One region of the Nonomuraea sp. NPDC049480 genome, then DNA from elsewhere that is predicted to be linked to it. Evidence: riboswitches for the same ligand, from Rfam matches in the RefSeq annotation. Region 1 holds a riboswitch; the other holds the start of a gene.
The links. Region 1 has a riboswitch for cyclic di-AMP ahead of ACIBX3_RS17720 (C40 family peptidase). Riboswitches for the same ligand answer to the same signal wherever they lie in the genome.

Region 1 (3,557 bases):
GTCGTTCGCTCATGCGCCTCCCCCTTTTACGCGAGCTGGTCTCGCACGTACGCGCGCCACCGTGCCGTCAGCGTGCCCACGGAGAGCCCCAGCGAGGCGAGCGCCCGATCGACGCCGGCCGCCTGGGCATCACGGTAGAGCCTCACCAGCGTCTCCTCACCGAAGCGGTCAGCGAGGAAGCGACACGCCAGCCAGGCCTCCTGGTACGCCCGTGCGAGCCGTACGGGGTCCCGGCCGTCCGCCGCGAAGGCCGCAGGTCCGGGCAATTCGCTCGGGAGCCGCCCGGCGTGCACCTCTTCGGCCAGTTCGGCGGCGGCGGTCCGCAGGGGGAGGCCGGCGTCCCGGTAGCCGACGTAGTCGGCGAAGCCCTCGTACAGCCAGATGGGCAGGCCGTCGGTGCCCGCCACGACGTGGGTGAGCTCGTGCGCGAGCACGACGTCCTTCCCCGTGGAGTTGAGCCGGGCGAAGACCTCGGGGACGACGATCACGCGGCCGCGGCCGGCCACCGCGGCCAGCCCGTCGAGCCGTTCCACCCCTGCCAGGCGGGCGGCCTCGCGGGCGGACTCGGGGACGACGACGAGCGGTCGCACGGGGACGCGGAGGACGTCCGAGACCCGGCGCCCGGCGGTGTCGGCGCGGCGCGCCAGGTCGCCGAGGGCGGGGGAGGCCCGGCGGCCGACGACCACGGACCGCGTTCCGCGGGCCACGACGGCTTCCTCGCGCCACAGATCGCGCGCTTCAGGGGGAAATCCGGGGATGGGGGCGCTGGCGGGGACGAGGAGCAGGAGAGCGGCCACCACGGCTCGTCGGCTCACCTGCTGGGACACGATGCCCGATCGTAGTCCGCCGCGCCGGAGGACCCCGGAAATGGGACCGCCCCGCCCGATTCCTCGGGCGGGGCAGTGTCACATGCCGGGACGGACCGCGCCGACGAACGACGACTTGCGCCATCCGCTCAGCTTGACGACTTGCACCCGTTTGCCGCTACTCGGCGAGTGCACCATCTTGCCCTTGCCGACATACATGCCCACATGGCCGAGCCCTCTGAAGAACAGCAGGTCGCCTGGCTGGAGATTCCTCCAGGAGACCTTGTTCCTGATGCGGGCGAACTGGCTGGCCGCCACGCGAGGGAGCGTCACCCCGGCCTTCTTCCAGGAGTACTGGGTCAGACCGGAGCAGTCGAACGAGCCGGGACCTTCGGCGCCGTAACGGTACGGGTCACCGACTTGACTCTTGGCCACGGCCACGGCCTTGCGGGCCTTCGATTGCTGCCGAGCGATCCTGAGGGCCTTGGCAGACTTCGCGGACTTGGCGGTGGAGGCCGCCTTCGCCGTGGTGGTCCTGGCCGAATCGCTCGTCGTTGCCGCCTCAGCCGTTGGGGCATGGAGGATCAGACCTCCGGCCGCCACGGTCATCGTGAGCGCTACACCACTCAGGGCAAGGCGGGACAGGCGGGGGTTGTGCAGAGAGGTAGACAGGATGTCTCCTTGGGACTTCCACGAATGCCTACCGGGTTAGCTGACGGATTCGGGCCTGGAAGTAGCCCTACGGCGCGTTGAGCGCCGATTCACCCCTGATCCCGGGGGAACGGGATCGTTGGTTCCCCGGCTCCGTGCCTCCTGGCTGCACGGACTCGGCGGGCCGCCGCCTGTTCAGGTGTTCTCAATGGGGATGCGCGGCGGCGACCGGCGGATCTGTATCTGTCTCACATCGGAGGTCCGATGTCGGTTCGCGGTGACATGGCTTGTCGCCGCGAGGCCAGAAGCTACGCCGAAACGTCAAGAATCAGCAAAGGGCGAGTCAGGTTGTAAAGATCAGACAGGGGGTCTTGTCAGATTTGAAACCCCTGCTGGAACACCAGGTTCCGTTACGCAAATGTGACTCTGCTCACAATTGCCGGACCACCCCTCTGTAAGGTCCCGATTGCCCCTTTTGTCACACCTTGCGCGCCGTCACCCTGAACCCCGTCGATGGGAGCGTTCCATCAGAGATCCGTTCCCGTTCGATGCGGTAAAGGTCATTGAGGAGCGCAATGCTGCCGTTTGTCACCTTTCCGCCGATATATCGCCACAAGTACGGTTCTCGCCTCAAGCTCGTGATCTCGAACCGCTCGGCAAGGGCGGCGATCATGCCGTCCGCCGGCGTGTGATCCACGTGCGCCGCGCGCCACCGCTCGGCCGGGTCGCCCCCGGGACCCTCCAGGGCGGGCGGGAAGTCCGCCACGCCTGCGGCAGACAGCAACGATCCGGTATCGTAGAACCAGACGGCCGCGGCCCGGTCGGCCCAGTCCCACGCGAACTCGTCCACGACCAGCAGCCCGTCCTTTTCCAGCAGGGCGGACACTCGATCCAGCGCCGCCTCCAGCGGATGCACGTGATGCAACGAGAGCGACATGACGATCACCTCGAACAACGATCCATCGTCGTAGCCGGGATAGCAGGCGATGTCGGCTCGTAGCGCGGGGACGCCGGCCGCCCGGGCCGCCTCGACGGCCTCCTGAGAGATGTCGATCGCGGTGACGTCATGGCCCCGTCTCATCAGCTCGGCGGCCAGCTCGCCGCGCCCGCACCCGGCGTCGAGCACCCGTCGTGGCCCCTGTGGGAGCACCTCGCTCAGCCATGTGTCCTGGTGGTTGTCCATCGTGTCCATAGATGGAGCATGACGGCGTCGAGCCATGCGCACCACTGCGGGTTGGGCATGTTACCCATAAGCTCGACGCATGCTTGATCTATGGTCGCTGAAGGTGCTGACAGAGGTCGGGAGGCTGGGTTCGTTCTCAGCCGCGGCCGAGGAACTGTCCATGACGCAGCCCGCCGTGTCCCGGCAGATCGCCACGCTGGAGCGTCAGACGGGGGTGCGGCTGTTCGAGCGGCTGCCGCGCGGGGTCCGGCCGACGGACGCGGGGCGGGCGGCGCTGGAGCAGGCCGGCGAGGTGCTCAGGGGAATGCGGCTGTTCGAGACACGCATGCGGGCCTTCGCGACGGCCGAGGCGGGCCGGGTCAGGGTGTCGGCGTTCCCGAGCGCCGCGACCACTTATCTGCCCGAGCGGTTCCGGTCGTTCGCGGGCCGGCATCCGGGCGTCGAGCTGTCCCTCACCGTCCGGTCCGGGGAGCACGACCCGTGCGCGGCCGTACTGGACGGCGATACGGACATCGCCTTGCTGACCTCGTGGGACGTGGCCGGTGCGACAGGTGTCGTTCTGACGCCGGTGCACGAGGACGAGCTGCTGGTCGCGCTGGCGGCCACTCATCCGCTGGCCCAAGGGAGCCGGGTGCGGCTCCGGGATCTGGCGGCGGAGCCGTGGATCGACGGCACCCACCCGGACTGCCTGGGGCCCATCTCGCAGTTGGCGTCGGCCCTGGGAGGGACGCCTCGGATCAGCCATGTGTGCGACGACTGGAACGGCCGGCAAGGCCTGGTGGCGGCCGGTGTGGGCGTGATGCTGTACCCGTCGATCGCCGGCTACTCCGCCGCCCGTCCCGACATCCGCCTCCTCCGCCCGTCCCCGTCCCTCCCTTCCCGCACCATCCTCGCCGCCGCCCTCCCCCCGACAGACC
Region 2 (3,557 bases), on a different contig from region 1:
CTTGCTCCGAACGCGGTCCGGGCGCTGGACTGGCTCGGGGTCGGTGACGCCCTGCGGGAGTGCAGCGTGGCCACCGGCGCCGCCGGGGTACGCACACCCTCCGGGCGGTGGCTGCTGCGTACCACCGTCGAACAGCTCACCGCCCGCCACGGCGTTCCCGCGTACGTGCTGCACCGGGCCGACCTGCACCGGATGCTCGCCGAGGCGTCCGCGCGAGCGGACCTGCGCACCGGGCACCGGGTCACCGGCGTGGGAGGCGGGGAGGTGCGGTTCGTCGCGGACGGGCGGTCCGGGACGGCCTGGGCCGATCTGGTGGTGGCCGCCGACGGGGTGCACAGCCTCACGCGCCGGGTGCTGTTCCCCGGCCATCCTGGTCCGGCGTACGCCGGGGAGATCACCTGGCGCGGCCTCGCCCCGGCGGACGCGGCCCCCGCCGGCCTGCCCGGAGCGTTTCAGACCTTGGGGCGCGGCCAGGGGTTCGGGGCGCTGCCGCTGGCGGACGGCCGGGTGTACTGGTTCGCCGACCGCACCGCCCCGGAAGGTGCCCACACCGGCGACGACCTGGCCGCCGTGGCCGCCCGGTTCGCCGGCTGGCACGATCCCGTTCCGGCCCTGCTGGCCGCCACCCCACCGGATGCGCTGCTGCGCCACGACATCTACCACCTGGCCACGCCCCTGCCCAGCTACGTCGCCGGGCGGGTCGCGCTGCTCGGCGACGCCGCCCACGCCATGACGCCCGCCCTCGGCCAGGGCGCCTGCCAGGCCCTCGAGGACGCGGTCGTGCTCACCGCGCTCGCCGCCGGCTCGGCGGACCTGGCCACCGCGCTGGCCGCCTACGACCGTGCCCGCCGGAGGCGTACCCAGGGGCTGGTCCGCGCCTCGGCCAGAGCGGGCCGCCTCCTCAACCCCGGGAACGCGCTGGCCGCCCAGGTGCGTGACGTGGTGACGTGGGCGCTGCCCACCGCCGCGTTCCTGCGCGCGACCAGCGGCACTTTCGGCTGGCAGACGCCCGCCCGGCCCCACCTGACGAGCCCGACCGGCTCCACCCCTTGACGGAGACGCCGGAGCGCCCACGTCGCGCCGCCCGGGCGGCTCTGGCCGCGACCGCCCCGCTCAAGTGAGTACTTCGCACCCGTGCCTGACTGTCCCGCGTGCGATTTGAGTGAGTTGAGAGGCGTTTGTGCGCAAATTGGCCAACGACCGATATGTCGCCCTGCCGTAAAGATTCCTCCAAGCCCAGGTCAAGTCATGCGTGCCGCTCTGCAAGCGACGAACTTGCCCGCGAAATGGCGGATCCCTTGCCGGAAGCGGGGTTCCGGAGCCGCCTGGAGGGGCGAACTCGGCGACTGCCGGTTTGTCCACTTGTCAGTATTTTGGTTGATGCATTATGTTGTGCACCATACGTCCGGTTTATCTGGTCGTTACTTTGACCTCGCATACATCACAGGTCTGTCTGTGACCGCTGAATCCGCCTGTGGGCGGAACCGGGGACCCAGTCGTTTCACTTGGGGTGAATTGGCACCGAGGTGCCATAGGGCAGCTTCCATGTCCGAACCCGTCAGCTAACCCGGTAAGCGGTATGGAAGCAAGGAGAACTCCCTACCGATGGCCGCCCATCGTCTTACCCCTGCCCCGAAGACCGGCATCGCCCGAACGGCCACTCCCGGCATCCTGGCCAAGTACGCTGCCGCCGCGCTGCTGGCCGTGACCACCGCCGTAGCCGGTGTGTCCGTCGCCGGTCCCGCGCACGCCGACAATGACAAGCTCGTCTACGGCCAGGACGTCTCCAACTATCAGCCGGCGCACGACTGGGCCGCCAGTGACGCCAAGTACGGCATCGTCAAGGCGACCGAGGGCACCTCTTTCATCGACCGCGCTTTCGTTCGTCATTGGGATGAAATGGCCCGGCTGAACATCGTCCGTGGCGTCTACCACTACGGTCACCCGGGCAACGACCCCGTCGCCGAGGCCGACTTCTTCCTCTCCGTCGTCGACAAGCAGCCGGGCAAGACCGGTGACCTCCTGGTCCTGGACCTGGAGACCACCGACGGCAAGTCCGTGGCCGAGGTCAACGCCTGGGCCAGGAAGTGGCTGGAGCGGGTGAAGGACAAGACCGGCATCACCCCGCTGTTCTACTCCGGCTGGAACTTCGCCGGCACCTACGGTCAAGGCCTCGGCCAGTATCCGCTGTGGGTTGCCCACTACAGCAAGGCAAGAGGCGCGGTCACGCCGCCCGCACCGTGGAAGACGTGGACCATCCACCAGTACACCGACAGCCCGGTGGACCAGAACGTCACGTCTGTGAGCCTGGACCAGCTCCGCGCCTTGGGCCGCAAGTAACGGAGTCCCTGGTCGCGCGGCACGCTCGTGCGTGCCGCGCGCCGCCCCCCAGTGCTGCGTACGCATTGCGCCCGACCGGTCTTCTCAAAAGTTCCGTCATCCGGGAATACCCCTAGGGGGTATGGATGCTTGAGGGGGCGTCAGGCCTGCTGGAGCGGGATTCCGGACAGGCGCTCGTCTTCTTCAAGGAGACTGCAATGAGAAAGCTGCCATTGGCGATCTGGGCGATGGTCGTCGGAGCGTTCGCGATGGGCGCCGACGAGTTCATCGTCGCGGGAGTCGTCCGCGAGATCGCCCAAGCACTCGATGTCACGATCGGTGCCGTCGGCGCCTTAGAGAGCGTGTACGCCCTCGGCGTCGCGATCGGCGCCCCCGTGTTCACCGCGCTGGGCACCAGGTTCGGCAGGCGGTCGATGCTCCTGACCACCACCGGGGTGTTCCTGCTGGGCAATCTGCTGTCCGCACTCGGACCGGCGTACGGGACAATCATGGCCGGCCGGATCGTGTCGGCCATGGCCCACGGGGCGTTCCTCGGCATCGCCGCCGTGTACGCCGCCGAGCTGGTCGAACCCTCACGCAAGGGACGCGCGGTGGCCATCGTCTTCTCCGGGCTGACCGCCTCCACGATCCTCGGCGCGCCGATCGGGGCCGCGGTCGGCCAGGCGCTCGGCTGGCGGTTCACGTTCTGGACCCTCGTGGTCTTCGGCGGGATCGCGCTTCTGGGCCTGCTGGCCTCGCTCGGCCGTGCCGCTCCCGCGACGCACGCTCACCACGACCACGCCGCTGAGGCTCACGAGGGGCATCACGGGCCAGGTCACGGCACTCAGAACGCCGCACAGCACGGCGGGGACCACGGTCCGCAGCATGGTGCGGAGTTCGAAGGGCTCGACGCCCACGCGCTGGCCCACCTGGGCGGCGGCGGACAGGGGCCGACCATGCGGGAGCAGCTGGCCGCGCTACGCCGCCCCGCCGTCTGGGGCGCGCTCCTGACCACGATGCTCGGCTACGGAGGCGTCTTCACCAGCTACGTCTACCTTGCTCCGCAGATCACCGAGGTGACCGGGTTTGAAGCGGGATGGGTGACGCCGCTGCTCCTGCTGTTCGGGATCGGCCTGTTCGCCGGCAACCACCTCGGCGGCAAGCTCGCCGACCGGGCCGTCATGCCTTCCGTGATCGGTACCGTCGCCGCTCTGGCGGTCACCTTGTTCGCGATGACG

Region 2: another riboswitch for cyclic di-AMP. It lies ahead of ACIBX3_RS33620 (glycoside hydrolase family 25 protein); the one in region 1 lies ahead of ACIBX3_RS17720 (C40 family peptidase).

Annotation. Positions count from the first base shown of each region.
Region 1 is NZ_JBITMD010000005.1:354,052-357,608, reverse strand. Features, by position in the region: gene ACIBX3_RS17730 (M48 family metallopeptidase) at 1-13, opposite strand, end outside; gene ACIBX3_RS17725 (hypothetical protein) at 27-827, opposite strand; gene ACIBX3_RS17720 (C40 family peptidase) at 906-1,415, opposite strand; cyclic di-AMP (ydaO/yuaA leader) riboswitch at 1,489-1,649, opposite strand; gene ACIBX3_RS17715 (class I SAM-dependent methyltransferase) at 1,936-2,649, opposite strand; gene ACIBX3_RS17710 (LysR family transcriptional regulator) at 2,720-3,557, shown strand, end outside.
Region 2 is NZ_JBITMD010000013.1:208,624-212,180, forward strand. Features, by position in the region: gene ACIBX3_RS33615 (FAD-dependent monooxygenase) at 1-1,053, shown strand, start outside; cyclic di-AMP (ydaO/yuaA leader) riboswitch at 1,451-1,592, shown strand; gene ACIBX3_RS33620 (glycoside hydrolase family 25 protein) at 1,606-2,340, shown strand; gene ACIBX3_RS33625 (MFS transporter) at 2,538-3,557, shown strand, end outside.